Regions from separate parts of the Alkalihalobacillus phoenicis genome, predicted to be linked through region 1. Evidence: riboswitches for the same ligand, from Rfam matches in the RefSeq annotation. Region 1 holds a riboswitch; each other region holds the start of a gene.
The links. Region 1 has a riboswitch for S-adenosylmethionine ahead of AA0017_RS19825 (methionine ABC transporter ATP-binding protein). Riboswitches for the same ligand answer to the same signal wherever they lie in the genome.
Positions count from the first base shown of each region.

Region 1 (8,043 bases):
AAACAGGAGCCTCCGTTGCACAAGTCACTTCCGGGTCTCCCGTTTCACACTCTTCCCGCCGCTAGCAGAACTAGACCTATATCAAACCCGTTTAAAACCCTTCTCATGCTTCAACAGCCATTCTTTTCTCCACAAACCACCTGCATATCCAGTTAAACTCCCATTTGAACCAATAATTCGATGACAAGGAATGACAATACTTAACTTATTTCTACCATTTGCACTTCCAACCGCTCTAATCGCTTTTTCATTCCCAATTGAAAGGGCAATATCTTTATATGAGCCTGTTTGAGCATAAGGTATTTTTGTTAAAGCCTTCCATACTCCTTTTTGAAAATTGGTTCCTTCAAGCAAATATGGAAAGGTAAACTCTTGACGTAACCCTTTAAAATATTCATCAAGCTGCTCATAACAATTGGTTAATACTTCTGGAACTTCATCCTGACTAATATGTTCGACTTTATCCCTTTCAGAGAACAAAATGGAATAGACCGCTTCACCTGTTCCAACTATTTCTATAACTCCAATTGGCGATTCGTAGTCTAATTTATGTAGCTTATTCATACAATGACCTCCATAAATAAAAGGTGGCATATGCGTGCCAACCATCCCAATTTGTTGCTAGCTCTTTGATTTCTTCAATCGTAGGCTTTCGCTCAAGACCTAGTTGATATTTTAAGGCATTATGTAGACCTACATCTGCTATCGGAAAAGCAACAGGATCTTGTAAACATTTCATGATCACATAATCTGCCGTCCATTCTCCTACCCCTCTGAACTCGATTAAAAATTTTTTCATTTGCTCGTAATCTTGTTTTTGCTGCAACATTTCTTTTGTTAGTTTACCATCTGTAATGGCCTTTGCTATGCCGATAATATATTCAGCCTTCCTCGTCGCAAATTGAAGTTCTCTCAGCTCATCTACATTTATACTTATGATTTTCTCAGGAGATGGGAATACCCAGAAATTATCTCCTTCAAAAGTTAGGTTTTCACCAAAGTGCTCGACAAATCGTTTCTTTAAAGTATAAGCAAATGTTAAATTAATTTGTTGGCCTATAATCGCCCAAGTTAGTGCTTCAAATAAATCAGGGATACCTATTATCCTTAAACCATCATATTTTAAGGCAATAGACTGTAAGACCTTATCTTGTTGAGCAATCTGATAAAATGAACGAAGGTCTCTCTCTAAATCAAACCATTGCCATACAAATTGAGCGACTTCTTCACGAATACAGAAAGTGGTACTGTTTGCGGGGAATTCTACTTGAATTATATGTGAGGTACTCCTGATCCTTAATAAAATCAACGCTCCTCTCACTTTTATTAACTTATCTAAATACCCATCTCTCACCTGATGCAAGATTTCTTGCTCAGACCTCTCTAAAAAAGTTAAACATTCCTTAAAGTTAAATTCAGCTGGCGGGTAAATTTCAATTGCCGTTTCTAGGTCATTCCATCTCATTGCTGAAGCTCCTTTGTCCCTTTTTTCGATATTCACTCGGGGTACAATGTTTCAAATGGCGAAACACTTTATAAAAATTGGATGGACTTTGAAAGCCTACCTCATAACATATCTCAAGATTCGTTTGAACGGTGTTGGTTAAAAGATGTGTCGCTTTATCTATTCGTATTTTTTCCAAATAAGAACGAGGTGTCTCTGACATTTCTTGTTTAAATAACCGTTCCAGATAATAGGTACTTATACCAACATGATTTGCAATATCTTGTAATTCTAACTTTTGATGAAAATGATTGACTAAATACGTTATAACATTTCTAACCAATTCAACCTGAGGAGAATGAGCAGATTCTGGCTGACACCTTTTACAAGCACGAAAACCTGCTTCTTTAACTTTTTTGATGTCATAAAAGAATTCCACATTTATTTTTTTAGGTTTCCTCGATCGACAAGAAGGCCGGCAGAAAATTTTCGTTGTTTTTACCGCCGTAAAAAACAACCCATCATATTTACTATCGCATGCAATGATTTTCTCCCACATTTCTTCAAAAGAAAGATTGATTTTCTCTACCATTATCCTCTCCACCCTTTCTAGGTTACTAGTTACATTCTACTCCTCTATTTATCAGGGCGAGTCTTTCTAAACCTATTACATTTAGCTCCAAATTTATTTATTAAAGTTATTATCATTTTATCAAGACTATATTTATTATTTCATCCTCATTCTTGCTCTTATGGTCTTTGTAAATTAAAAAGAGAAGCCATTTTATACTTCTCTTCACAATACCCATTATTAATTTGTATTTTCTAGTATGTTTCGAATTTTTTCTGTATAAATTTCATCTAAGTGTTCTGTTGTATATTCAAAGTGTTTTATACTCGACACTTTAGGAATGTCGCTATTTACAAATTCACGGTCAAGTTCTTCGATGATAAAATACTCATGTTGATTATTCTGAACTCCTCCCGCTTCTGTTAAATCGATTTTTTTGCCATCCGCTAATTCAATTATGTAAAAGAACTGTCCCTTTGAATGTTTAAATGGTATATAAGAATTTTTTCCATACACTCCTGTACTAACCTTTACTACAGCTGCATGACTATATTCTCGCCCTTGTGGATACAAAAATGAATAATCAATAATCTTATTGTTCGTCACAACAGTAACAGCCGAAACGATTATATAAAATAAAACGATATTGCTAGCTACAAATAAAGCATAAATCGATTTTTTATTCCTTTTAAAGAAGTTATCTTTTGAATTGACTTGTTTAATCCCCTTTTTCTTCCTAAAGCGTTTCTGCAAAAAATAGAACATAATAAAAAATAGATACAGTTCATAAATCAAAACAAATATTGAAGCTGGATAATTAAATGTCCATATTATATAGTCTGTCGGCACAAACAACCTTTTTTGAATAGCTCCAATTAAAAAATATATCCCTATGGTTAATAGAACTATAGCCATTATCATAAAAATATATAAGCCAATTTTTAAAAAAATTTTCAAGAAAACAACCCCTTCATACAAAACCTAACGATTAAAAATACCGCTCATCATTTTACTATATTCCCTAAATATGGTCATTACAGGTCAACAAAAGACTCTAAAGGAAATTTACGAACTAAAAAAAGCGGCAAAGACAATGAACTGTACTTTGACGCTTCAATCACTCTTATTAAAAAGAACCTCACTCTATGCTTGCTTTAACATACGAGGATTTCTTTTTGAATCTGTTTGGTTATTATCGTTTAAGCCGAGCGACTCCGCTGTGGAAGTGTGAATTTCTTCTAGAAGCTCAGGGTTATCCATTAATGTCACACCATAAGATGGAATCATTTCTTTTATTTTCGGTTCCCACTCTTTCATATGTTGCGGGAAACATTTTTCAATGACTTCAAGCATAACATGGACGGCAGTGGAAGCACCTGGAGAAGCCCCTAATAAGGCGGCAATCGAACCATCTTCAGCACTAATGACTTCGGTTCCAAATTGAAGCGTTCCTTTTCCATCAGCTTCCGTGTCTTTGATCACTTGCACACGTTGACCAGCAACTACTAAATCCCAATCATCACTTTTAGCGTTCGGGACAAACTCACGTAACTCTTCCATCCGTTGTTCTTTTGATAACATCACTTGCTGAATCAAGTATTTCGTTAATGACATATTCTTGGCTCCGGCCGCCAACATCGTAACCAAATTATCTGGTTTTACCGATGTTAACAGATCAAAGACCGACCCATATTTTAAAAACTTAGGTGAAAAACCAGCAAACGGTCCGAAGAGCAACATTTTTTTATTGTCGATAAAACGTGTATCCAGATGTGGGACAGACATTGGTGGTGCACCAACTTTAGCTTTCCCATATACTTTGGCATGATGCTGCTCTGACACATCTGGATTATTACAGACCATAAAAATTCCACTTACCGGGAAACCTCCAATATGCTTGCCTTCAGGAATACCCGATTTTTGTAATAAATGCAGGCTTCCTCCGCCGCCACCGATAAAGACAAATTTGGCTGTATGACGGTCAAGAGAACCGCTTTCATGATTCCGTACTTTTAATTCCCACAAGCCATCGCTCGTACGTTTTATATCTGTGACACTATGTTTATAGTTCATCTCGACACTTTGCTTCTCTAATTGATCAAACATCTTACGCGTTAAAGCTCCAAAATTGACATCTGTTCCAGAATCAATTTTTGTGGCCGCGATCACTTCATCCGATGGACGGTCATTCATAATAAGCGGAATCCATTCCATCAGCTTTTCCGCATCATCAGAAAATTCCATTCCCTTAAATAAAGGATTTTCTGAAAGCGCTTTAAAACGTCTCTTTAAAAAATCCACATTTTGTTGCTCTTGTACTAAACTCATATGAGGCAATAATCTGATAAAATCCTCTGGATTCTGAATCAGATTATGATTAACAAGATTAGACCAAAACTGCATAGAAACTTGAAACTGTTCATTAATTTTTATCGCTTTGCTAATGTCGACAGATCCATCCGGATTTTCACTCGTGTAATTAAGCTCACACAGTGCTGCATGCCCTGTTCCTGCATTATTCCATTCATTAGAGCTTTCCTCTCCTGCGTTTGAAAGCTTCTCAAATACTGTTATTTTCCAATCCGGTACTAATTCTTTCAGAAGTATCCCCAAAGTCGCACTCATGACTCCGGCACCAATTAATATAACGTCCGTTGTATTTTGTTTGTTCGTCATGTTTTCCTTCCTTATACGTTAAAATTCGCAGAAAGAATGTAAAACACTAGGTGTCCCACATCATTTCTAGATTAATTACCTAATCATATTGTATCACTATTGTTAGAAATTTAAAATATTTCTTGCGTTTTTACACAGAGTAAAAGTTTGTAAATACAGAAGTAATATGCGGTATGTTTATTATATATTTTCAATACATGGGAACAAACCCATAGCCAAATGAGAAAAATGGCTTAGTCTATATCATCGTCATCTTATTTTTAAATTTTTGTTGACTTTTTCACACAATCCCTCTAAGATAAAAATTAATTCTTGTAACAATTGAATAGCTATACATCATTTTCTTATCAAGAGAGATCGAGGGAAAGGCCCTATGACGTCTCGGCAACAGATTCTATATTAGAAAACTGTGCCAACTCCTACAAATGCTTAGGCATTTGAAAGATGAGAAAAAGATCGTTTCTTTTTATAGAATCCTTCTTTTTCTTATTTTTTGAGAAAAGGAGGGATTTTTTTGTTGGGTATTTTTATTAGGTGTTGTTATAAAATAGGTTGTTCATTTTCGAATCTAGTTTAGAAAGTTCGATGGATGCATCATTGTCTACAAAGAATTGAAGAACTCTTCAGGAGGTCAACACATGATTGAATTTATTGATGTTTCCAAGACTTTTATTCTCGGAAAACGAGAAGTCCATGCCGTTAAGAATGTTTCCCTATCGATTAACAAAGGGGAAATCTTCGGAATTATTGGCTTCAGCGGAGCAGGAAAAAGCACACTACTTCGCTTAGTAAACATGCTTGAACGTCCCACTTCTGGCACTGTTTTTATCCAAGATATAGATGTCAGTAAGCTATCTTCTAAGGACTTACGAACAAGACGACGTAATATTGGGATGATTTTTCAAAACTTTAACTTATTTAACTCACGTACAGTAGCTGGGAACATTGCCTACCCATTGAAATTGGCTGGTGTTCCCAAAAAAGAAGTCAATGAACGTGTAACAGAATTATTGAATTTTGTTGGACTTGCCGATAAAGCAAAAGATTTCCCCGATCAACTGTCGGGCGGACAAAAACAACGAGTCGGTATCGCAAGAGCTCTTGCCACTTCACCAGATATTCTTATCTGTGATGAAGCAACTTCTGCACTCGATCCAGAAACGACTGCTGAGATTTTAAAGTTGTTAAAAAAAGTAAACCGAGATTTTGGGATCACGATTTTATTAATCACCCATGAAATGCATGTTATCCAATCGATTTGTGACAAAGTAGCGATTATGGAAAACGGAGAAGTCATTGAAGCTGGAAGTGTGTTTGATACGTTCACTGATCCACAACATCCAACAACCCAGCGATTCATTCAATCGGTTCAACAAGACTTACCATCTAAAACTATTTTAGAAAAGTGGCGAACACGAGGTGGTGGGAAATTGTATCGAATCATCTTTAAAGGAGATGTTTCCAATGAGCCCGTTCTATCAACAGTTACTAAAGAACACGGTGTTGATTTTAATATCGTCTACGGTTCAGTGCGAGAGCTACAAGAAAAGCTGTTTGGAAACTTAATCATCTCCTTTATTGGAGAACAGACAGCGATTCAAAACGTATTAAATACACTAAAATCTATCGTGGAACTTGAGGAGGTAACAGAACATGAATGTTGATTGGACCACTTTTTGGCCCCGAATATTAGAAGGTACTGGGGAAACACTCATCATGGTCATCGCCACTCTCATTTTTGGCTCCATCATTGGAATCACGTTTGGACTGCTTCTCTTTGTCACGAGAGAAAATAATATTTTAGAAAATAAAATCGTCTTTCAAGTATTAAATATCATCATTAATATTATTCGCCCCATTCCATTTATCATCTTCTTAGTTGCCATCTCGCAACTTACTAGACTAGTAATGGGGACGACAATCGGAACGGCAGCAGCTATCTTTCCAATGACCATTGTCGCAAGCTTTACGATTGCCCGAGTCGTCGAAAACAACTTAGTCAGCATTGATCCTGGTGTCATTGAAGCCGCACAAGCGATGGGTGCTAGCCCGCTTCGCATCATTTTCACTGTTTTGATTCCTGAAGCACTCGGACCGCTCGTTTTAGGCCTTACTTTCGTAACAGTCATGCTCATCGATTTCTCAGCCGTTGCTGGAACAGTCGGTGGTGGTGGTCTTGGACATATCGCAATGACTTACGGCTACCAACGATTCGATGGAAGTGTCATGCTAGTAACGGTTTTAATTTTGATTATCTTGGTACAAGTGGCCCAATGGATTGGAAATACCCTTTCGAAAAAAATTATGCGTCGTTAATCTACGCCAAAAAATAAAGAAATTTAAATTATGAGGAGTTGTTTTGAAATGAAGAAATTTTCGATTTTATGTTTGACTATATTAACTGTTTTAGTGCTTGCTGCTTGTGGTAGTAATACGAGTGGTGCAGATAGTAGTGATGATGAACCCATCAAAGTGAAAATTGGGGTAAATGGTTCAGACGGTGCTCAGTGGCCGATTTTAAAAGAGAAAGCCGCTAAAGAAGGAATTGAAATTGAACTCATTGAATTTGCCGATTATACCTTGCCGAACAATGCGTTAGCACATGGAGAAATTGACATTAACGCTTTCCAACATATCGCGTTCCTTGGACAATATGTCAAAGAAAGTGGTGAAGACATTTTACCAATTGGTTCGACAATGTTTGCACCTATGGGTCTGTACTCAGAAAAGATTGAAGACATTTCCGAACTTAAAGAGGGTGATAAAATTGCGATCCCAGATGATCCTTCTAACCAAGCTCGAGCACTCCGTCTCTTGGAAAGTACCGATTTAATTAAACTGGCAGATGATTTTGGGATGTTTGGGGATCCTTCAAAAATTACGGAAAATAAATTGAACTTGGAAATCATCGCAATGACAGCTCAACAAACTCCACGTGTTCTACCGGACGTTGCTGGTTCTATCATAAATAATGGAGTTGCGGGTCAAGCAGGACTATCACCAGCTGATGATCCGATTTTGAAAGAAGATGAAGATAATGACGAGATCCACCCTTACGTTAACATCATTGCAACAAGTGCTGAAAATAAAGAGAACGAAACTTATAAACGTGTTGTTGAGCTTTACCAAGAAGCGGATATTGAACAAGCGATCAAAGAGGACACAAACGGCGGATCAATCCTTGTGAAATTAACGCAAGAACAATTAGATGCTGCTTTTGAAGATTTAAAAAAATAAACTTTGAGGGGGAGTTACAATGAGCGTTACAAACTACTTGAAAGACGTACTATTTCAATCCGTTGAAAATAACCGTGAGCTTTACATTAAAACGAGTCAAGACATTCATGCAAAC
Region 1 covers NZ_CP154853.1:4,206,779-4,214,821, reverse strand. The annotation lists gene AA0017_RS19850 (methylated-DNA--[protein]-cysteine S-methyltransferase) at 82-564, opposite strand; gene AA0017_RS19845 (DNA-3-methyladenine glycosylase family protein) at 557-1,465, opposite strand; gene AA0017_RS19840 (bifunctional transcriptional activator/DNA repair enzyme AdaA) at 1,452-2,036, opposite strand; gene AA0017_RS19835 (hypothetical protein) at 2,256-2,864, opposite strand; gene AA0017_RS19830 (malate:quinone oxidoreductase) at 3,159-4,691, opposite strand; SAM riboswitch class I at 5,033-5,142, shown strand; gene AA0017_RS19825 (methionine ABC transporter ATP-binding protein) at 5,330-6,355, shown strand; gene AA0017_RS19820 (methionine ABC transporter permease) at 6,345-7,007, shown strand; gene AA0017_RS19815 (MetQ/NlpA family ABC transporter substrate-binding protein) at 7,056-7,928, shown strand; gene AA0017_RS19810 (M20 family metallopeptidase) at 7,948-8,043, shown strand, end outside.

Region 2 (8,043 bases), 1.8 Mb from region 1:
TGGTTACAAATAAATTACTCGATAGGTTTTGTGCGGTTAATGCTGCCGTATATGCTCCAACTCCAAAAAAAGCAGCATGACCTAAAGAAACGAGACCCGTATAACCTACGAGGATGTTTAAACTTAAAGCAAAAATGGCTAAAATTAAAATTTCTGAAAGAAGATTAATATGAAACAACGATAAAACAAACGGCGCTAAACCTAATAAAACAAGAACAGCCACAAAGGAAACGAATGTTTTCATTTAGGCCACCTTCTTTCCTAATAATCCATTTGGTTTGACGACTAAAACAACCGCCATTAAGCCAAAAATGAGAAACATACTAAGTTCAGGGAATAAAAACCGGCTAAAAGTTTCAACAATGCCGACAAGTATACTTGCTACAAGTGTACCCGCAATTGAACCAAGCCCACCAATAACTAACACAACTAAAGCTAAAATAAGTGTTTGGAACTCCATACTAGGATAAATGCCTAAAATGGGGGCTGCTACAACACCGCCAAAACCTGCTAACAGTCCTCCAATCACAAAGACAACCGTAAATACTAGCTTAATATTGACACCTAATGCCCCAACCATATCCTTATCACTTAAGCCAGCACGGATAATCGCTCCCCACCTTGTTCGGCTCTGGATATACCATAAAATAGCAGCGATTAATATTCCGACAAGAATAACGACTAAACGATAAACTGGAAAAACCTGATTAAACAACGAGATTGAACCAGAAAAAACTTCCGGTACAACAATCGTTAAGACATTCGATCCCCATATAATAGAGGCGATATCATGGAAAACATACGCTAAACCAAACGTAAGCAATACTTGAGACAGGTGACCGAGTTGATACGTTGGGCGCAGTAAAACTCGTTCCACGACCAATGCAATTAAAGCAACAATTAGAGGGGCGATAATGAGTGCCAACCAAAAACTTTGCGAAAAGGTTGCGGTTAAGGAATAAGCGATATAAGCACCAAACATATACAAGGATCCATGTGCTAAATTCAAAACCCCTAATATTCCAAAAACCAAGGAAAGTCCACAAGTAATAATAAATAACAACAGTCCGTATGATAATCCATTCACTAACTGTGCTCCGATAATATCCACATCAATACCCCTCTCTATCTATTGATCAAGCATTTACTAGCTGGGGGCAAGACTCGCCCCCACCGATACTACCATTTTGAACACTTATTCCCCCGGATCTTGGACAGACTCCACGGTTTCCAATATTTTATTTTCTGTTCTGTCGCCCTCGACTACTGTTTCCGTAATATAAAGGTTTTGAATAATGTGATGAGTGTCCTGATCAAACTTGATTGGTCCTCGTGGGCTAACAAATTCAACTTCTGAAATTGCCTCAACGATTTTGTCTGGATCTTTTACATCACCATCAAGAGCCGTTATAGCTTCAACAATGATCCTTGCTGCATCATAGCCTTCTAATGATTCAATGGTTGGTCGACGGTCATAAGCTTCTTCATAAGCTGTCACAAACTCTTGGTTTTCTGCTGTTTCTAAATTGTAGTCCCAAAAAGTAGAGACAAAAGCCCCTTCAGCTGCCATTCCAATCGACTCTCGTAAATCTTCAGCAACAAGCCAACCTGAACCAATTAAAGGAAAACGTTCCTTTAAACCGTATTGTTCATATTGTTGAACAAATCGCACCGCATCACTTCCTGCAAAAAATCCATAAACTCCATCTGCTTCCGCTGAACCAATCGTTGTTAAATAAGAGGCATAATCATTATTCCCTAGTGGCGGATACACTTCACCAACGATTTCACCCCCGGCCGCTTCATAAGCCTCTTTAAATGCAGCCGATACTTCGCGCCCAAATGCATAATCCGCAGCAGCCATATAAATCTTTTCACCAATATTCTCGTAAGCCCATGCCCCCATTGAATGACCTATTTGCCATGAGGAAAACGAAGAGCGCCAAATATAATCACTTCTTTGAGCTCTTGTTAAATCATTCCCCCCCGCATGAGAAGCCAAATATGGTAACTGATTTGAATCTACTTCATCACGGACCGCATAAGCGACTGCTGTACTAACCGCACCTGTCAATATATCAATCTGATCTTGATCCATTAATTTTCGTAGCCTTCTTAAAGCTACTTGAGGATCTGCTTCCGTGTCCTCCTCAATCATTTCAATCTTCACACCCGCAGCTTCCCAATCTACTTCATCAAAATACAGTTTCATTCCATCAGATAAATCCTTTCCAAGCGAAGCGTAGACACCCGAGAAAGGTAAAATACTTCCAATCTTAACAACTTCTTGCTCATCCGTTTCTTCATTTGAACCATTATTACTTGGCTGTTCATTCGAAGAACCAGTACTTTGAATTGCACTATTACCACAGGCCATTAGAAAGAATACCAAAAGAAACATTGTGACAAATAAAATCGGTGACTTTTTCATTATTAAAATCCTCCCTTTTCATGAATACGCTTTCAAAAATCAAGTCTTGATTAAAGTTCTGTATCTGAATTTTATAATATATCTAAACATTCTGAATTTCAATAGCTTTTTTAAACTTTCGTTGCAAAAATAAAACATTTATTTCTTAAATTGATTTTTATTAAGTTGTCCTTTACTATAAAAGATAAGTATTTTCTGTATTTTTCCTATTTTGAATCATTACGAATAATAAATTTTCGTGTTTATTACATAATGAATTACCCGCTAAAAAAAAGGAGGTACAATGAAAAAATATCAAATTTTTCCAATTGAAATAAAACATCCATCCAATTTAAAATCGATTAATTTCTACCTTGTGAAAACAGAACGTTCACTCTTACTTATTGATGCAGGCTTTAATGCTCCCAGTTTTGTTGAACATTTTGAAAAGAATTTACATCAGTATGGCTTTTCATTGAACGATCTAACAGCTATTCTTTTAACCCATCACCATATCGATCATGTTGGGTTGGTTAATTATATTGCTAAAACGAATGCCATTCCTATTTATGTTCATCCTGAAGCTTTTCCAAGATTAAAAAGAGAGCCTCGTTTTTTGCAACGCCGTATTCAATTCTTTAAAGAACTTTATCAAGAAATGGGTTGTGGTTTAGCTGGAGAAAACCAAGTGAGCTATTTAAAAGAGTCCCTTGTCAAAAACCAAGCAAATGCCATTCAAGCAGATTTAACTCGGATGCCAGATCAATATGAAGGGTTTGAAGTTATTGATTTTCCTGGACACTCTCCGGATCAAGTCGCTTTTTATAAAAGGGATGAGGAAGTATTATTTGGAGGAGATTTATTAATTGAGCATATATCGAGTAATGCGATTGTTGAGCCTAATTTAGACGGAGAGAAGATACTGACGCTTGTCGAGCATAAACATTCTTTAGAAAAATGTTTGCAGTTGCCTTTAAAAAAGGTTTACTCTGGTCATGGCTCAATAATTACGAACCCGCATGACCTTATTAGGCAACGTATCACTGGAATCGACCAAAAAGCAAATAGATTATTAGAATATATAAAAGTAGGAGTGAACACCGGAAATGCCCTTGCCTTAGAGATGTATGAGCACCGCTACTCCTCCCAGTTTTCACTCGTAATGTCTGAAATCATTGGGCACTTAGATTATTTAGAGAATAACGATCAAGTCGTTAAAAAGAAACAAAATGGTGTTTGGAACTATTTTATTCAAAATGGATAAGGCACAAAAATTAATAGCTCGTCCAAAAGAGACATAAAAATGCCAGCGAATAATTCCAGCTCCATTTTTCACCAATTAAAAAAGCACATGAAGCTATGTAACTTCTTGTGCTTGTTCATATTTCGAGACTTTCAAGACTTGCCCAACAATCCGCAAACAAAAAAACTATCCCATTTTGGTACTATTCCTCCCAAAAAAGATAGCTTATATCTCTATCATCATTATGTAGGACAGAAATCCCGTGTATGCCGTATTCAACTAAAGCTTTGAACCTGCTCCAGCAGGTGGGTGCCCTGTGCTTTTCTTCTTAAGTCCTAATCGTTTAGGCTTGTAATCCAAAAAGCAACATATATGCTCCCGATCAAAAAACGTTGGCTCAAAACGTTTAAAGATAACGAACATCACAGGATTTCTGTTTCTTAATGCTTATTATACAGCGCAAGCTCCATTCATTCAATGATTTTTTTAATATTCAAACTATTATCCTATTTGGAACACTTGCTTTTGCTATGGTACAGTATTATTAGCAAAACAAGGAAGATTCAACCTATTTTAATTCTAAGGAAGTGAATGAAGAGATGGAACCACTAGCCAAGCAACGATGTATTCAAATTAAACAAGAGATTGGTTTAATCGAAAAAAAAATCGTTGAAACCTCCTTTGATCTCCTGATAAATAAGGACTCCATTATCGCAAAAAATGAACGATTTCCGATTAAATCGATTTTAGATATTTCCTACCGATTAAAAGAAGAGAAGGCGATCGGTTATTTATATTTACACACAACACAAGGTGTACGGACCTTCCATATTCGTTCAGAACCTCATTTATTTATTGATGTATTTAAAAAATTAAGAAGTGAGACGGCTGAGTTCGAGTGAGCGATTCATATGAATATTATCAAGTGAGCCTTCTATTTTGATCACCTGAACCGACTCATGTTTGAATTCAGGTTGCCCTGTCACGATAACTGTCTCTCCATCTGGACTTTTTTCTCTGTAAATAATTTTAGCTTCTGGATGGAGTAACTCCTCGATTTGAAGGTCAGTCGGATTAGAATTAAAAACAAGTGATGTACTATCTTCTCTAACCTCTAATACAGGAGAGCCATTCCAGCCGCTTCTATGTCCTCGAAAATCGGTATGAAAAAGAAAATCCTCAATCATGCTATTTGCCGTGGCTTCCTTTCCAGCACCTGGTCCAGTAAAGGTTAATTCCCCAATTGTTGGCCCTTGTACTTTAACTGCGTTAGTCACCCCAGAAATTTTTGAAAACGCCTCTTCTTCTGTAAAAAAAACAGGAGCTACTTCGGCCTTTATTTCACCCGAAAACAACGTTGCTTCCCCGACTATTTTTAATGTTAAACCAAGCCGTTCCGCTAATTCTATTTGCCAATCTTTCATCTCATCCATTCCTCTTCTTGTCACATTCTCACGGTTGATCCAAAACCCGAAACAACATTTTGCTAAAATTCGAATTTTATATGAAGCATCATACCCTTCTATATCATCGGTCGGGTCACTTTCAGCGTAACCAAGCTCTTGAGCCGCCTTTAGTGCCTCTGCAAAGGACAAGCCTTTTTCTTTCATTTCTGTCAAAATATAATTCGTTGTCCCGTTCAAGATTCCACTCACTTTTGTGACAAGTGTCGTTGTTAGTAATCCTTTTATCACATTAATAATTGGAATTCCTCCTGCAACAGCGGCTTCATAACCGTAATAAGTCTGATTTCGTGTCGCAATATCTTCTAAAAGTTCCCCGTATTCAGCTACAAGTTGTTTATTCGCGGTAATCACAGGTGTCCCTTTTTCTAAAAAATATTCCGTATAGGAGAAGGCCGGTTCAAGTCCACCAATCGCTTCAAAAATAATGTCATAATCACATTTTTGGCAAAATTCAGTCCAATCATTTGTTATCACTGTGGCATGTTCATTCTCTACGTACTGATTTCTATTTTTAATCAAAATTCCTTCGATTGTAATCTCCTGACCAAATTTTGCTTGTAGTTGTTCTCTTGTCGCCTCAATTCGGTCTGCAACTCCTTTTCCTACTGTGCCAAAACCAATTAACCCTATTTTCATCTTCCTGGCCCCTCTCTCACAAATACTCGCTTAATAAGTAAAAAAACCTTTCCAATAAGGAAAGGTTTTTTTGGCCTTTTCTTATCTTTCAGAATGACTAGCATCCTGCTGAATGTAGCACCTTTATTTGCTTGGCACGCAAATAGGTTGCCGGGCTTCTTCGGGTCAGTCCCCTCCGCCACTCTAGATAAGTTTAATTGTCGTTTTAAAGTTATTACGATTATAAAGGAAAAGAATTTAGTTTGTCAATCCAATTTTTCCCTAAAGTACCTTTTCCGTTTTTTTCGCAATCACAGATAAATTTAGATCAAGTAACTGCTCAAGACTTACATGACTTGGAGCATTTGTTAATAAGTCACTTGCACTAGCTGTTTTCGGGAAGGCAATCGTATCACGTAAATTATGACGCCCTGCAAGCAGCATAACAAATCGGTCTAACCCAAGAGCAATTCCACCATGTGGAGGTGTTCCATATTCAAACGCTTCTAATAAGAATCCGAACTCTTCTTTTGCCCCTTCTGGTGTAAACCCAAGAGCATTAAACATTTTTTCTTGGACATCACGTTGATAAATACGTTGTGAACCTCCACCTAACTCATAACCATTCAATACTAAATCATAAGCATCGGCACGGACATTTGCTGGGTCTGTCGCAAGCAATTCCATGTCTTCTTTTTTCGGGCTTGTGAACGGATGGTGAAGTGCAACAAAACGTTTCGCATCTTCATCAAATTCAACAAGTGGGAAGTCGACTACCCATAGGAAGTTGTATTTTGATTCATCAATTAAGTTAAACTGCTTACCAAATTTTAAACGAAGTGCACCTAAACTATCGAACACAACTTGTTTTTTATCTGCCCCAAAAAATAATAAATCGCCGACTTTCGCATTCATCGTTTCCATTAATGCTGAAGTCTGTTCATCCGTAAAGAATTTAGCAATTGGTCCTTTTAATCCTTCTTCTTCTACTTTTAACCAAGCAAGACCTTTTGCTCCATATTGTTTAACAAAGTCCGTTAAAGCATCAATTTCTTTACGCGAAAACTTATCCGCTCCACCTTCAAGATTAAGTCCTTTAACCGTTCCACCAGTTGTTAAAGCAGATTTAAACACTTTAAATTCCGTGTCCTTTAATGCTTCTGTTAAATCAATTAACTCCATCCCAAAGCGCGTGTCTGGTTTATCTAATCCATAACGATTCATTGCATCGTCATACGTTAAACGAGGGAATGGTAACGTCACGTCCAAACCTTTCACTTCTTTCATGACTTTCGCCATCATTGTTTCTGTTATCGCTAGCAATTCTTCTTTATCCATAAATGAAGTTTCAATATCAATTTGTGTAAATTCTGGCTGACGGTCTGCACGTAAATCCTCGTCACGGAAACAGCGAACAATTTGATAATAACGCTCAAAACCGGACACCATTAATAGCTGTTTAAAAATTTGCGGTGATTGTGGCAATGCGTAAAACTCACCAGGATGAACACGACTAGGAACTAAATAGTCACGAGCTCCTTCAGGTGTGCTTTTAGTCAGCATCGGTGTTTCGATTTCCATAAATGTTTGTTCATCTAAAAAGTTACGAATCAATTTTGTCGTTTGGTGACGTAGTTTAAATGTTTCTTGCATGTCTGGACGACGTAGGTCAAGGTAACGATATTTTAAACGGATGTCCTCAGAAGCGTCTGTGTTTGCTTCAATTTGAAATGGTAGTGATTTTGATGCATTTAAAATTTGAACACTTTGTGCATGCACTTCAATTTTGCCTGTTGCAATCTTTTCATTAATCGTATTTTCATTTCTCGCAACAACAGTTCCTTCCACTTCAAGTACATATTCATTACGAGCACGTTCAGCAATCGCAAGTGCCTCACTGTTAATTTCTTGACTGAATACAACTTGAACGAGTCCAGAACAATCGCGAATATCAAGGAAAACTACCTGCCCTAAGTCACGACGTTTTTGAACCCAGCCTCTAAGTAAAACCTTCTCTCCTACTTTTGTTTCATCAATAGTGCCACTATGTGTGCGTACAGTCATCTCTATTTTCCTCCCTGAATATGTTTCTCTATATATAAAGTTAGTTTGTCTAATTCTACTTGTTCTTGAGCGCCGGTTTCCATATTTTTCACATTAATGATGTTATTAGCTAATTCATCATCCCCAAGTACAGCGGTGAAAGCTGCTTGCAAACGGTCAGCCGCTTTAAATTGTGCCTTCATCTTTTTATCTAAATAATCCTTATCCACTTTAATACCAGCAGCTCGTAATTGTTCTAACAGTTC
Region 2 covers NZ_CP154853.1:2,416,590-2,424,632, forward strand. The annotation lists gene AA0017_RS11610 (branched-chain amino acid ABC transporter permease) at 1-244, opposite strand, end outside; gene AA0017_RS11615 (branched-chain amino acid ABC transporter permease) at 245-1,111, opposite strand; gene AA0017_RS11620 (ABC transporter substrate-binding protein) at 1,196-2,431, opposite strand; gene AA0017_RS11625 (MBL fold metallo-hydrolase) at 2,715-3,674, shown strand; RNA gene ssrS (6S RNA) at 3,907-4,087, opposite strand; gene AA0017_RS11635 (hypothetical protein) at 4,253-4,555, shown strand; gene AA0017_RS11640 (homoserine dehydrogenase) at 4,526-5,755, opposite strand; SAM riboswitch class I at 5,834-5,949, opposite strand; gene aspS (aspartate--tRNA ligase) at 6,017-7,798, opposite strand; gene hisS (histidine--tRNA ligase) at 7,801-8,043, opposite strand, start outside.
Region 2: linked by a shared signal. The riboswitch ahead of AA0017_RS11640 (homoserine dehydrogenase) and the one ahead of AA0017_RS19825 (methionine ABC transporter ATP-binding protein) in region 1 are both predicted to bind S-adenosylmethionine.

Region 3 (8,043 bases), 2.2 Mb from region 1:
GGTAAACTCGCGTTCGGATAAACAGCTAAATAAGCACCTTTTGGTAAAGAAACCGTCTCGATCGATTTTAACATATGAAACGGACCCATCCTGCAGTTTAACCCAACAACATTTGCACCTGCTTCAATTAATTGCTGAAAAGCTTTTTCTAGTGGAACCCCTCCTTGCATCACCCCGACCTCGCCTAAAGAAACATTGACAACAAGTACTTGATCGGTTAACTTTCTCGCAAGCTGAGTGGCCATTAATGCTTCCTCAAGGTCATAAAACGTCTCAAGTAATAATCCATCAACCCCCTCTTTTAGAAGCTCTGTCATTTGTTCAAAAAAGGCGGATTTAATTTCTGCTAACGTCCATTCCTCATTTTTATAACGACGTATTCCTCCTACTGTGCCGAGCACATAAATCTCATCACTCGCTACTTCGCTCGCAATCTGGACACCTGCTTTATTCAATGCTCGCACTTTATCTTCTAATCCGTATTTTTCTAACTTCAATCGATTGGCCGCATACGTATTCGTTTGAATCACATTCGCTCCAGCCGCAATATAAGCTTGGTGTACAGCCTCAATTTTTTCAGGATGTAACAAATTAATCTCTTCAAAACATTGATCAATTCCTTGTTCATAGAGGATAGTTCCCATCGCTCCGTCACCAACAAGAAGATTGTTTTGTAATTTCTCAATTAAATTCAAACTCTCTCCCCCTCTTCTAACTTAAGAACAGCCTCAAATGCTTGCTCTAGATCAAATATTAAATCTTCTACTTTTTCAATCCCAACTGAAAAACGTAATAATCGATTACACACACCATTTGCGATTCGAATCTCCTCTGGAATATCCATATGAGTTTGTGTCGCCGGATACGTCATCAAACTCTCAACTCCACCAAGACTTTCTGCAAAGGAAACGAGCTTTAATTGCTGTAAAAATGGATTGACCATTTCCTCTTCTAAAATTCGAAAGGAGAGCATTCCACCTTTACCAGGGTACAAAACATCTGTGACAGCTTGATGATTTTCTAAAAAACTAACGATTGCTTTTGCATTTTCTTCATGTCTTTCCATTCTTAAAGCTAATGTTTTCATGCCACGAATCAATAACCAAGAATCGAATGCAGGTAAAATTCCGCCGATCCCATTATGATAGTAAAAAATTTTCTCACAAAGCTCTTCCCCTTTAGCAGCGATAAGACCGGCAATCAAATCATTATGTCCACCTAAATATTTAGAAGCACTATGAATGACGATATCAGCCCCTTCCACTAACGGTTGCTGCAAAAGTGGTGTATAAAAGGTGTTATCGACAATTAATAAGAGGTCGTATTTTTTAGCAAGTGTGGCCAACTCAGAAATAGATGCTTCCTGCATGAGTGGATTGGTTGGCGTTTCGATAAAGATCGCCTTCGTTTTTTCTGTAATGACTGATTCCACTTCTCTAATATTTCTCGGATCAGCATAGGCAAAAGAGATTCCCCATTTGCGCCAGCCTTGCTCAAACAGTCGATATGTACCGCCATATAAATCCTTCGCAGCGACAATTTCATCACCTTGTTCAAAAATGGAGAAAACGGTTTGAATGGCTACCATTCCAGAACTACATGCAAAACCGCGATCCCCTTCTTCTAAAGTCGCAATTGCATTCTCAACCACTTCTCGCGTTGGATTACCCGTTCTCGCATAATCATACCCCGTCGACTCACCAATTCCTGTATGACGATAAGCTGTTGACAGATAAATCGGTGTGTTAATCGTCCCTGTTCGGTCATCTAATCGGTTGCCAATCTGTGCTAAAGTAGTTTCTAAATTTTTATTTTTTGTCATCTATGTTTCCCCCACTCTATTATTGTCATTGGATGTCTTTAGCAAATATAATGAAAACACCTTCTTCCAATTAAGAAGAAGGTGTGATAAAAAATAAAATCGACGAACTCCTCCTTATCTTTCAAGCATCATGCTTGATGGATTTAGCACCTGACCCATTTCGGCTGGTTGCTGAGACTTCTTCGGGCCATTCCCTCCATCTCTCTTGATAAGAAACTCCATATTCAAATTTTCATTTTTTGTATTGAACTAAAATTACAATAATTCAAACATTTTTGCAAGTGTTTTTTATTTTTCTGGTGTCGCATCAATATGAAGGCTTGACTCATTTCCACATACACATCGTTTAAAACCCGTTTCATATTGCCCTTTTTCTGTTCTCTTTCCTCTTAAAATAAATTTTTCACCACATTGAAAACAACGAATCGTCACTAAATAACGAATATCTTCCAGAAAGAACACCCCTTCCCTTAGCGATCTAATTGGTTCGCTAATTTAACTTTATGTAGGGCAAACCACCATAACAAAATCATAAAAGGTATAATCGCGATTAAAAAATACATACTGACTAAATTAAGAATAAGATCATAAAGACTATGAAGAGCGACTGGCACTAAGAGGGCCATTAATAAATAAGACCCTTTGTTCTCGCTTTCCATTTTAGACTTCCCCAGATAATAGCCCATAATAACACCAAAGAGAGAATGACTCGTAACAGGTAATAATGCTCTTCCAAGAGCCGTTTCAACACCATAAGCTAAAAGGTAAAAAACATTTTCTACCGAAGCAAAACCAAGTGAAATCGCTACCCCAAAAATAATCCCATCATAATGTCGTTTAAATTTCGCATGCTGATAAACGATAAAAAATAATAAAAACCACTTAAAAAATTCTTCAAAAAACCCATATAAAATCACAGATTTTGATATAGGATCCGTAAAAAAACCTTCCACTACAAATGCATATTGCAAAACCATAACTGGAAAAACTAAAATGGCTCCTATAACAAATGAACGTAAAACCAATCCATTAATATCTTGAGAATATTGATGGCGTAAGTAAAAATAGGATAAGAGTGCCATTCCAGGTGCAATTGCCGCTGTTAGAACTGCAAACAATATAGGTCCGACCCTTCTCTCAAATTTACATCAACTTTGAAAAATAAAACGTTAGGAACAAGCTTCAATACACGTTATAATATAATCGTAACATGAGCTGAAATGAATGAACAGAGGTGAGCTTAAATGAAAAAAATCTTAATCATACATACAGGTGGAACGATTGCTATGCAAGAAGATGATAGTGGTGCTGTTACCCCATTTGATTCTAATCCATTATATTCCACTATTGAATCGCTAACAAGTATTGCCGATATTGAAAATGATGACTATTTAAACATCCCATCTCCTCATATGACGCCATCTTTAATGCTTGAACTGGCAAATCGTATCAAAAAGCGAGTAAGAGACGAACATTTTACAGGAGTCGTAGTCACACATGGGACAGACACTTTAGAGGAAACAGCTTATTTATTAGACTTGCTTTTAAATTGGGAAATTCCAGTCATCGTCACCGGTGCAATGCGTTCGAGTAATGAATTAGGTTCAGATGGTCCACATAATCTGATTGCAGCCGTCAAAACAGCCGCTAGCGAACAAGCCATTAATAAAGGCGTACTAGTTGTTTTCAATGACGAGATTCATACAGCCAAAAACGTCACAAAAACCCATTCTAGTAATATAGCGACCTTTCAAAGCCCACAATATGGACCTATTGGCATCATTACAAAACAAACCGTCAGCTTCCACCATACTTTATCACAACGAGAAAGCTACAATGTGGAGAGACTTACCAAAAAAGTTATTCTGATGAAAACGTATGCGGGAATGCAAGCAAATATCATTGACGCCATAACTCAATCCGGAATTGATGGACTTGTCATTGAGGCATTTGGCCAAGGCAACGTCCCACCAGCCATCGTTCCTGCACTAAAAGATACGATCGACCGTGGCATTCCAGTTATTCTCGTATCCCGTTGTTATAGTGGCATTGTTCAAGATGTTTATGGTTATGAAGGTGGCGGCAAACGTTTAAAAGAACTAGGTGTCCTCTTTACGAACGGATTAAACGGCCAAAAGGCTCGTTTAAAATTAATGGTCGCACTAGAATTAACAAGTAATCAAACAGAATTGCAAAATCTGTTTTTAAAATGAGAAAGCTCGTATTTAAGCCTCGACGATATCAAAATCGTCGAGGCTGTTTTTTATTAAATTGAATACTATAATTCCTTAGCTAAAATGGACTGAACGATGTTGTCCCCATGGAAACGACCATTTTCAATAAAAATTTCATTTGCGTTATTTCCTGCTGCTATAACACCTGCAATATATAATCCTTCAACATTCGTTTCCATTGTCTCTACATCAAATTGCGGCCTTCCACTCTCGTCATCCACCACGACCCCAACATGTTTCAAAAATGCATGGTCTGGATGATATCCAGTCATCGCAAACACAAAATCAGCTTTTGCTCGTTTTATTTCACCTTCAACCGAATAAATCACTTCTTCTTTTGTTATTTCGACGACTTCTGCTCCAAAGTGATGGGCAATCATTTCATTTCTAACAAGTGCATCATATTCAGGTAATATCCACGGTTTGACACTAGAAGAATATTCAAGTCCACGATATAAAACCGTCACATTGGCACCCGCTTTTTCTAATTCAAGTGTCGCATCTACCGCTGAGTTTTTACCACCAATAACGACGACATCCTTGCCAAAGAAAGGATGAGCTTCCTTGAAATAATGAAAAACATGTGCCGAGTTTTCACCCGGAACATGTAAATAGTTAGGTGAATCATAATATCCAGTCGCAATGATGACATATGCTGCTTCGTATTGATCTTTTTCCGTCACGATTTTAAAAGAATGACCTATTTTATCAACCGATTTCACTTTTTCAAAAGAATGAATCCGTAGTTTTTTTCTTCTAACGACATCACGGTAATATGATAAGGCTTGATTTCTTTTTGGTTTTCGCTCTTCGGTTACAAAGGCGACATCTCCAATTTCTAAGCGTTCACTCGTACTAAAAAACATCTGGTGTGTTGGAAAACGATAGATCGTATTGACAATGTTTTCTTTTTCAATAATGAGTGGGTCAAAGCCTGCTTCTTGACAGGAAATAGCGGCGGCAAGCCCACATGGTCCAGCTCCTATAATAATGATTTTTTCCCTTTTCATTTACCCCACTCCATTTCGTTACCACACAATCACAAGAGCTTCCTTCACCATTCTCTAAAGCCCCTGTATTGCCATTTATTTCTCTAAAGATAACGTGACTAACTTTTCAATCATATCATCATAACTTAAGCCGATTTCTTTTGCTGCATCGGGATAAAGGCTAGTCGGCGTCATTCCTGGTAATGTATTCACTTCTAAAATAACTGGTTCGCCTTGGTCTGGAATGATAAAATCAACTCGTGAATAAATATCACACCCTAATACTTGATGAGCAAGAACGGCGTGTTTTTGAACATACTCTGTTTGTTCAGCAGAAATTCTGGCTGGAATAATATGTTCACTCATACCAACTGCATATTTTGCTTCATAGTCATAATGTTTATTTTTTGACACGATTTCTACGACTGGTAATGCTTTTTCAGCGCCTTTATTACCAAGTACAGCAACGGTTACTTCAATACCTTTAATAAATTCTTCCAGCAAAATCGTTTCATCTAATTGAAAAGCTTCCTTAATGCCATTTTTAAGCGTTTCTTCATCTTCAGCAATCGTAATTCCAATCGTTGAGCCTTCTTGATTCGGTTTAACAACGACTGGGTAATCTAATTCACAAATAAAGACCTCTTCTTTAAAGCTATGTTTAAACAATACTTGCTCTTTAGCGATTTTTGTACCTGCCCGATTAAAAAAGAGCTTCGATTTTGCTTTATCAATCGCTAAAGCCGAACCTTGCACACCTGAACCAACATATGGAATTTTTAGCATATCTAATAGGGCTTGAACTTTTCCGTCTTCACCATACCGGCCGTGTAAACCAATATAGACAATATCGACGTCTAACTGAATAATTTCTTCTAATTCGTTTGGATTAAAGTCGATTCCAACCACTTCATGTCCTTTATTTTTTAAAGCCGCAATAATTCCTTTACCTGATGAAAGCGATACTTCACGCTCTGCTGAAACTCCTCCATATAACACCGCAATTTTCATAGATGTCTCATCTCCTATTTATATATGTACATTAGTTTATTCGCCCACATGTTTTCTGGTCACTTGATACAAACCGCATCATTATTTTAACAGAAAGGAGGCAATAAGAAAAAGAAAACTCACCAAGCGGCAAGCCTTTTTCATATAGAGTAGAGGTGATAGCTTCTTTTCCGCTCTCTATTTAACCATTACTAATAACTCAACTTTCGCATCGAGAAAATCCGTTCAACGAGTTGGCAGAGCGAAAGGGAAGCTCTTAAACAAATGCCCTTGACACGTTTAAAAAGCGAGAACGCACTATCACACCAAACGGATAAACTGTGCATCTAGAAAAAATATACAATGTACAATGCGCTTCGGCTGTCGCTCCCAAACAGACACTCTGCGTCCTTGCCGAGAACCTCATGAGCCTCCTCAGCACGCTTGCGGGGTCTCATTGGACGGTTTATTCCTGCGGGAGTCTCCGTGTCTGTTTGTCCGCTAGATCATGGAATCGAATCTAGGTTCAGTTTTCTCATTGAATAAAAAAATAGTCCTTACTTCAAAGTACAGTAGCTTGAGAATGATTTTTCTCCTTCCATGACTAATTCCGTTACAGTTGTAAACAAATCAGTGTTGATGCTCTGTACATTAGCTAGATGATCGAGCTTGTTTATCCTGTCTTTTCATGACTACAGACTTAGGAAAAAATAGGTGGCAACTCCCTATTTAGTTTCATAACCAACAAAGTGAAGAAGAAGGTCCTTCTGCGTTAAAAATAGCTGATTGAGAATGGCCATATCATCAAGCATCTCCACGACACTTAGCGGACAAAACCATACGGAGACTCCCGCGGGAATAAACCGTGGAGCGAGACCCCGCAAGGCTTGCCGAGGAGGCTCGCCAGGTTCCCGCAGGACGCGGAGTATGGTTTTGGGAGCGACAGCCGAAGCACTTCATTTTAGTGAACAGTTTCCTTCAACAGCCTACGAAGAGATGTGTTCAGACTGTCAACGATTGAACCGTCCATGTAAAGTCAATTTGAGTATGGTATCGCCCTAAAATCAATCTCTATCAACGGTTAAGAGTCAATCATACTCTGCAAAAGTTGAGTAATAAAAAAATAAAAACTCAATGACTGGGAATGTCACCAAGTTTATTTTTGCACAAAGGATTGATACAGCTTGTATATTGCTTCAAATTCAATAATTTCTTTCCCATACTCTTTAATTCGATATATAGAAGCCGTAGATGAATTTCCGTATTCAGATAATAAAGAGATAAAAGCCTCTTCTTTTAACTGTTCAATATCAAATTCCTCAAACTTTAAGAAGTACCGATTTTCAAATGAATAAAAGGAACCACCGATTACCCCAAAAGCATATAAACGCTCAGCTAACTGTATAACATCCTCTAAATCATAAAATTCGAATAAAATATCTTCACTTTCATCAAGTGTTACTTGCATTTCAATATATCCTTCTTCAAAGGCGTCCAAATCAAAATCATCATCAACAGCACCTTTTGTAACGATAATGACCATACCTTGTGCAGGCATTGCGAAAACTTCAACAGCAATTGGACCATCGATCTTAAAGCCTAATTCATCATCTGCTTCAAGCATCATATCACGAAATAAATCATGAACTTTAGGCACATCCTGCCATAGATCTTCTTTTGTAATACCTCTTTCATTCATATCATCGAAAGTTAAGAATGCTTTAAATTTATTTATATCTAAACGTTCTAACCGCACTCATGTCCCTCCTTCATTACGCAAAACAATATTCATCCCTTAAAGGAAATGATGCTTAATAAAGCCATCCTTTAAACTACAAACGTCCAAATGAAACCGTTCATATGAGTAAAAGACCTCTTACCATACGGTATGTGAGAACACAAAAGAAGGTTCTAGTTCGTTGACCGTGTACAAACCTAATTATCTATTATTATTTTCTTTATCCAACTATTCACATCGTCAAAATTTTTCTCTATTAAATATCGTGTC
Region 3 covers NZ_CP154853.1:1,515,339-1,523,381, reverse strand. The annotation lists gene AA0017_RS07255 (bifunctional homocysteine S-methyltransferase/methylenetetrahydrofolate reductase) at 1-695, opposite strand, end outside; gene AA0017_RS07250 (methionine biosynthesis PLP-dependent protein) at 692-1,822, opposite strand; SAM riboswitch class I at 1,934-2,037, opposite strand; gene AA0017_RS07245 (hypothetical protein) at 2,111-2,284, opposite strand; gene prsW (glutamic-type intramembrane protease PrsW) at 2,293-2,940, opposite strand; gene AA0017_RS07235 (asparaginase) at 3,067-4,035, shown strand; gene AA0017_RS07230 (YpdA family putative bacillithiol disulfide reductase) at 4,101-5,066, opposite strand; gene AA0017_RS07225 (D-alanine--D-alanine ligase) at 5,142-6,056, opposite strand; gene AA0017_RS07220 (genetic competence negative regulator) at 7,192-7,791, opposite strand; gene AA0017_RS07215 (MerR family transcriptional regulator) at 7,971-8,043, opposite strand, start outside.
Region 3: linked by a shared signal. The riboswitch ahead of AA0017_RS07250 (methionine biosynthesis PLP-dependent protein) and the one ahead of AA0017_RS19825 (methionine ABC transporter ATP-binding protein) in region 1 are both predicted to bind S-adenosylmethionine.

Region 4 (8,043 bases), 2.1 Mb from region 1:
GGATTGTCTACTAAGGAAGAATTTCGGGCCGTTGCAAAAGCATGTGCCAAAGAAAGATTATACCTTGAACCAACGGGAGGAATTGATTTAAATAATTATGAAGAGATTTTATCAATTGCTTTAGAAGAGAAAGTAGAAAAAGTCATTCCACATGTGTATTCTTCTATTATTGATCCAAACACAGGAAAAACGAATGTGGAAGATGTGAAGAAATTGTTAGAGATAACTAAAAGGGTGGTTGCCGAGCATGATTAAAGTAGCGGCTTTTGGTGAAGTGATGATGCGCTTGCAAACACCGGATCTGCAACTGTTAAAACAAGCTAACCATTTAGAAATGTCTTTCTCCGGTACTGGAGTTAATGTTGTATCAGCTTTAACTAATTTTGGGCATCATGGTTTCCTTGTTTCGAAATTGCCTTTGAATGCAGTTGGCGAAGCCGCTAAGTCCTCTATCCAAAAACTTGGTATTCAAACTCAATATGTCGTCAGAGGGGGAGACTATCTAGGAATCTACTTTTTAGAAAAAGGCTTTGGAGTACGACCAAGTCGTGTTACTTATACAAATCGACTTGATAGTTCGTTCAACAAAGGAAGAATGGAAGATTATGATTTTGAGAACATTGTAAACGAAGTCGACGTGCTTCATTTTTGTGGGATTACATTAGCCATGAATGAACAAGTTAGAGAACAAGTTATCCTTTTAGCAACGGCTATGAAAAATGCGGGGGGAAAAGTTATCTTTGATTGCAATTACCGAGCTTCATTATGGGGTGAAAATGGATATAAAAAGGCAAAAAGATACTATGAAAAGATGCTTTCTTTAGCGGATCTTGTTATGATGAATGAAAGAGATGCTATCTCCATTTTAGGAATGGAAACAAATCACTCCGAACGGAAAGAACAACTATGTGAATTAATACCAAAAGTGGCCGCTCTGTATGACATTGAATTAATTGCAGGTACGCATCGAGAGATACATGGAGATAATAACCACTCCTTGACTGGGTTTATGTACTTAGAGCAATCGATGTCTTTTTCCAAAACATTAACGTTTGCTGTTCATGACAGAATTGGAAGTGGCGACGCCTTTACGAGTGGGATTATCCACGGATATTATAAAGGTTTTTCACCAGATAAGACCGTTGCTTTTGCAACTACAGCAGGGATGATTGCACATTCAATAGTTGGTGATACGCCGATGTCTTCTGAATATGATATTTTTCAAATCATGTCAGAATCGGTGGGCGATGTAGAAAGGTAGAGAAGAAATGAATATTAGTAGAAAAAAAGGACCGTTATATTTACAAATTAGGAATGTGATTAAGGATCGTATTTTACATGGTGTATACCCAATTGGCGAGAATATCCCTTCAGAAATTCAATTAGAAGAAGAGTTTGATGTAAGTAAAATTACGGTACGAAATGCGATTAAAGAACTTGTACAAGAAGGATATTTAGAAAAAAAGAGTGGAAAAGGAACTAAGGTTATTCGTAACACTTCTGCCTCAAAACTTTCAAAAGGGAAACGTTTTACGGAGGTTTTAGTTGAAAAAGGGCATAAAATAAAGAAAAAGGTTTTAAAATCAGAAATTGTTCAAAATGAAATGGGTTCAGAACCATATCGACTATTTGGTAAAGAATGTGTAAGAGTAGAGCGATTATATTATTTAAATAATACGCCATATATTCATTTCACTCACTTTTTATCGATTGAGTTAGCAGACTTTGATGAGGATGATTTAAACGATCAATCCCTTTATGAATTATTAGCTGAGCATGAGCTTGTTTTAGATAAATTCCGAGATGAATTTGCCGTCTGCCAATCATCACCTCATATTGCTGAATTATTGGAAATTGTTATCGATACTCCATTATTAAAAAGATTAAGATATTCAATGGATGAAAATGGTGAAGTGACTGAATTTAGTGAAGGTTATTATAATACGAATTTACAATTGTACGTTGTGAATTACGATGCATAAATTTGGAGGCGAAAATGGGAGATTTATTAGTTCCACTTTATTCATTACCAAAGCTTGAACAATCAAACAGCCAAACCTGGAAGATTCGTAAACCATTACCCCCTGAAAAACATATTGTCATGGATTGGGTCAGGACCAATTTCTCAGAACAATGGGCAAGTGAGGTCGATGTTGCGTTATCTCAAACTCCGTCTTCTTGCTTTATCGCGGTAGAGGGACAAAATATTATTGGATTTGCTTGTTTTAATGTAACAACTTTAAATTTTTTTGGACCAACCGGTGTCGCGGAATCAGAACGGGGACGAGGGATTGGTTTGCAATTGCTTATTCAAAGTCTAGATGAAATGAAGCGGATGGGCTATGCTTATGCTATTATTGGTGGAGCTGGGCCCGTTGAATTTTATAAAAAAGCTGTAGGGGCTATTGAAATACCAGGTTCAAATAATGGCATCTATGTTGGTATGCTAAGGTAGGGAATATAAGAAGATTAAGCATATTTGTATAAACGGTAAGAAGAGATTTATCTTCTTATCGTTTTTTGATCGGAAAGCTTGGATATGAGGAGTGAATCGTAAAACGCGGTATACGACACCGGATATGAGAGAGGAGGCAGGGAGCACGTCATAAAGCATGATATACGACGCGGAATATGTAGAAGGAGAGAGGGAGCGAGTCGTAAAGCATGAGATACGACGTGGAATATGTGAAAGGAGGGAGGGAGCACGTCATAAAGCATAATATACGACACGAAATATGAGAGAGGAGGGAGGGAGCACGTCATAAAGCATAATATACGACACGGAATATGAGAAGGGAGAGAGGGAGCACGTCGCAAACCATGAAATACGACGCGAAATATGAGAGAGGAGGGAGGGAGCACGTCATAAAGCATAATAGACGACACGAAATATGGATAGAAAAAGAAGGGCGCGTCACATAAATAAGTGCTGTATACGAAAAAAAGTGGCGATACTATGGGATGTTACGCTAGTATCGTCACTTCATTTACAAGTTTATTAAACTTTTATCGTCTCAATCTCACTGGAATATAAGTTCGTTAGTTCCGTTTGATAATCTCCTCTGACGACGCCATATTCGGTAATAATCCCGGTAATTAATTCTGATGGTGTGACATCAAAGGCCGGATTAAATACTTGAGTAGCAGCTGGAGCAATTGCTTTTCCTTGGAGGTGAGTAATTTCCTCAGCGGCTCTTTCTTCAATTGGGATATCATCACCAGTTAATGTTTCAAGATCGATGGTCGAAAAAGGTGCGGCGACGTAAAAAGGAATGTCATGAGCTTTTGCGAGTAATGCTAAACCATATGTTCCAATTTTGTTCGCAGTATCTCCGTTTGCCGCAATTCGGTCTGCCCCTACGATTACGGCATTGATTTCCTTCGTTTTTAATGTATGGGCGGCCATACTATCCGTAATGAGGGTCACATCAACACCTAGTTGCTGCAATTCCCAAGCCGTTAAACGAGAGCCTTGTAAGACGGGCCTTGTTTCACAAGCAAATGCTTTTAATGTCAAATTTTGTTCCTTTGCTAAATAAAACGGAGCAAGGGCTGTGCCATATTTTGCCGTGGCAATAGCTCCTGCATTACAGATTGTCATCACGGTATCGCCATTTTTTAGTAACGATAAACCATTTTCACCGATACTTCGGCATGTTTCTGCATCTTCTTTTTGAATCGCAATCGCTTCTGCAACGGCTAAATCTTTTGCTTCTACAACACTATGAGCTTTTTTTACTGTTTTAACCATACGATCAATCGCCCAAAAAAGATTGACTGCTGTTGGCCTGCTGCTTGCCAAATAGTCTCTTTGTTTTTCAAATTCATCTAAAAAGAGTTCAAGTTGATTGGATTGTTTGGAACGGGCCCATAAAGCTAATCCAAAAGCAGCGACGATGCCTATCGCAGGTGCTCCTCTTACTTTTAAATAGGTAATGCTCTCCCATACATGTTCAATCGTTGTTAAGTGTTCATAAACGATTTCATGAGGAAGTTGCTGCTGATCAAGAATGACGATGGAATCATTTTTCCATTCAACGGATTGTACGGTCATTGGTAGGCTCCCTCCACATTTGAGACAAGTTTTAAAGCTCCCTCAATTTGTTTTCTCTCTACTATGAGTTTACGACCAAGGTCAATGATACTTGTTTGTACACGTAAACGAATTTCGGCGGATTCGATGCTATCTACATCATGGACATGAGCTAAACCGATCATCCGGCGAATCATTTTGCAACCAGTAAAACCAAGTGTATCTTGCCAAATATCGGCTAATACGTCATCGACATAACCTTCTAATTTTGAAAAAGGTTCAATGGATGTTTCTAACCAAAGCTTTTTAAACTCATTAGAAAAAATATCCCATGTTTTCTCGATTGTATCAAGTAAATAGTTTTGTAAATCTTCTTTCTTTTCAGGATCTTTTTGATGACCTTCTTGAGCGATATAATTCATGATTAGATTGGCTAAAAAGGCGGCGATATCAAAACCGAACGGACCATAGAAGGAAAACTCAGGATCGATGACTTTCGTTTCTGTTTCAGATACAAAAATACTCCCTGTATGTAAATCGCCATGGATTAAGGTTTCAGACTTTGTTAAGAAAAGATATTTTAATTTTGCGACTTCTTTTTTTAATTCTTTATCTTGCCATAGCTCATGCACTTGAGGTGCTAAATGTTCCTCAAAATTATTCGTTTCGCTATCGAAATAAGGGTCAGTGAATACAAGATCTTCTGTTATTTTACATAACTCAGGATTCGAATAAGTAACGGCAAATTTTTTCGTTTCTTGTTGATTTAAACCAAATGTTGAAGTTGTAAAAAGGGTATGTGCTAAGTATGTACCAATATGTTGGGCTACAAGGGGATATTTATTTCCTTGAATTAATCCTGTTCTTAAAATCGTTAATTCACTTAAATCCTCCATTACGGTCAGCGCTAACTCTTCATCGGTATGAAAGACTGTTGGAACTAATTCGGGTACGACTTTTGCGGCTTCTTTTAAGGCTGATGCTTCAATTCGTGCACGGTCAAGTGTAAGTGGCCAACTTTCTCCAACAACTTTTGCGTATGGGAGGGCCTGCTTGATAATAAATGAACGTCCTATTGTTTGACTGATAATATGGAAAACATAGTTTAAATTTCCGTCTCCGATTTCGGAAACAACTGTCTCTTCATCCGTTTTAATAAGACCAAGATTGATTAAATAAGACACGGCTGTTTCCGTATTTAATTCTTCATATTGTTTTTTCGTTTGAACGGTCATTACGCATTGCTCCTTTAATAAATAATAAAAACCTCTTTCTGATTGACAGAAAGAGGTGAATAGGTGTGAGACATTCGCCTCTCTTATCTACCAGACAATGTCTGTTGGATGTAGCACCGTGCCAATAAGGTCGGTTGCTGCGGTGTCATCGGGCCAATTCCCTCTACCTACTCAGGATAAGAGTGATTTTATTGAATTTTCAAAAGATATAGAAAAGAATTCTTAAAAATAACTATAATCGATTTAGATAGATAACGTCAAGTTCTTTTTTACACATAAAAAGGTCTAAGTTGAACACCAGAGCTTGGTCACTTACTAAGTTAACTTGATAAGAATAGTAAATGATAAACGAAGGCAAAAAAATAAATTTTTGAATAAAAAATAATATTAAAAAAAGATTGACAATTTGGTGGGGCTACTGGCATTATATAGAACAAGGAATTTATATTTCAGACTAAAATGGTCAGATAATCAAATATCTCTTATCAAGAGCAGGTGGAGGGATGAGCCCTATGAAACCCGGCAACCGGTTTATAACAAACACGGTGCTAATTCTTACAGTCATTAGATTGATAGATGAGAGAGTGAATGTACGATTCACCTCTCCCTATATATATGGAGAGGTTTTTTGAATGATTTGCGACTTAAAGAAGCTCGAATTAGGAGAATAAGAGAGAGGGAAATGTTAAATGAGTCATGTAACAGCGACATACCTAATAAATGGAACAAAGGAACAGCTAGAGAAAAAAGCAGAAGGAATTGCATTAGGGTTAACCGTTGGCTCTTGGACGAACTTACCGAGTGTTGAAAAAGAGCAATTAAAGGCTCATAAAGGTTATGTTGAACGAGTGAAGGAGTTACCCGATAATAAGGGTCTTATTACGATAACTTATCCTAGTGCGAACTTCAGTGCCGATTTACCAGCTATATTAACAACAACTTTTGGCAAACTTTCATTAGATGGTCAAGTCAAATTAATCGATTTAGATTTTTCACCTGAATTAAAAACCTATTTTCCCGGTCCGAGATATGGGATTGAAGGTGTTCGTGAAATTGTTGATGTTCAAAATCGTCCTCTTTTAATGAGTATTTTTAAAGCGGCCATAGGTCGTTCCTTAGATTCTTTACATGAACAAATGCTCGTCCAAGCTCTTGGAGGAGTTGATTTTGTTAAAGATGATGAGATTTTATTTGAAAATGAGTTAACACCATTAGTCGAAAGAGTTCCAGTCGGATTGGCGGCCATAACGGAAGCGGCTGCAGCAACTGGTCATCGTCCCCTTTATGCGGTTAATCTAACGGGAAGAACGTTTGAATTAAAGGAAAGAGCCAAAGAGGCAGTTGATCTCGGGGCCCCTGCGTTATTATTTAATGTCTTTGCTTATGGATTAGACGTTTTACAATCATTACGAGAAGATCCAGATATCGATGTCCCAATATTGGCACATCCAGCTGTCAGTGGAGCGATGACTGCATCTACGAATTATGGATTTTCTTATTCCTTATTATTAGGGAAGTTATTAAGAATGGCAGGAGCGGATTTAGTCCTCTTTCCATCCCCATACGGTAGTGTTGCCTTAGATAAAGGAGAAACAGATGCAATTACTCAAAATCTCCAGGTGGTTGATAACATTTATAAACAAGCTTTTCCTGTTCCATCAGCAGGGATTCACGCCGGAATGACAGAAAAGATCATCAAAGACTTTGGTCACGACATTGTGATTAATGCTGGGGGAGGAATTCACGGGCATCCAGATGGGGCAGCGGCCGGTGGTAGGGCATTCCGTGATGCTATAGATGGAGTTTTAGAAGGAAAGAGTTTACCAGAAGTGTCGGAGAATAGTGACGCATTGAAAAAAGCGATAGATGCATGGGGCTATTTAAAACCATGAGGAAGCCGGTTATCTTTTGTGATTTCGATGGCACGATTACAGAAACCGATAATATCATTGCTTTAATGAAACAATTTGCCCCACCGGAATCGGAGCAAATTAAGAATAAGATTTTAAACCAAGAAATTTCTATAAAAGAAGGTGTTGGTAAGCTTTTTTCTCTTATTCCAAGTGAGAAAAAGGAAGCAATACTTACCTATTTATTAGATACTGTCGTGATTCGAGATGGATTTAGGCAATTATTGGATTATACAAAGGAGCAAAACATCCCCTTTTACGTCGTAAGTGGAGGAATAGACTTTTTTGTTTATCCCATCCTTGAGCCCTTTTCCATTGCGGCTAGTTCCATTTATTGCAATGGTCATGATGATTCAACTGAAAAGCTGATCATTACGTAGCCAAATGCTTGTGATTCGTTTTGTGCAAAGGATTGTGGTTGTTGTAAGCCGACGATATTAAGAAAATTTTCTGATGACGATTATTATAAAATTGTGATTGGTGATTCTGTCACTGATTTTGAAGCAGCAAAATTAGCCGATTATGTTTTTGCTCGTGATTTTTTAAAGGAAAAATGTGAGGAATTACAATTGCCTTATTCATCGTTTGAAAATTTCCACGAAATTGTTGAGCAATTAAAAAGTAAGGAGGTAACATTATGAGTGATGAGCGTTGGAACGAACTTGCAGATATTAAAGATGAACTAGCAGCAAGGGATTGGTTTCCAGGAACGAGTGGGAATTTATCGATAAAAATAAGCTCTGATCCGCTTACTTTTTTAGTGACAGCAAGCGGCAAAGATAAACGTAAAAGAACAGATGAAGATTTTTTACTCGTCAATGAATCGGGTATAGCGGTTGAGAAAACACACTTAAAACCTTCAGCC
Region 4 covers NZ_CP154853.1:1,383,173-1,391,215, forward strand. The annotation lists gene dagF (2-dehydro-3-deoxy-phosphogluconate aldolase) at 1-255, shown strand, start outside; gene AA0017_RS06555 (sugar kinase) at 248-1,261, shown strand; gene AA0017_RS06560 (GntR family transcriptional regulator) at 1,269-1,982, shown strand; gene AA0017_RS06565 (GNAT family N-acetyltransferase) at 1,997-2,455, shown strand; gene mtnA (S-methyl-5-thioribose-1-phosphate isomerase) at 2,999-4,054, opposite strand; gene mtnK (S-methyl-5-thioribose kinase) at 4,051-5,268, opposite strand; SAM riboswitch class I at 5,349-5,451, opposite strand; SAM riboswitch class I at 5,748-5,851, shown strand; gene AA0017_RS06580 (2,3-diketo-5-methylthiopentyl-1-phosphate enolase) at 5,958-7,160, shown strand; partial or broken gene AA0017_RS06585 (2-hydroxy-3-keto-5-methylthiopentenyl-1-phosphate phosphatase) at 7,157-7,819, shown strand; gene AA0017_RS06590 (methylthioribulose 1-phosphate dehydratase) at 7,816-8,043, shown strand, end outside.
Region 4: linked by a shared signal. The riboswitch ahead of mtnK (S-methyl-5-thioribose kinase) and the one ahead of AA0017_RS19825 (methionine ABC transporter ATP-binding protein) in region 1 are both predicted to bind S-adenosylmethionine.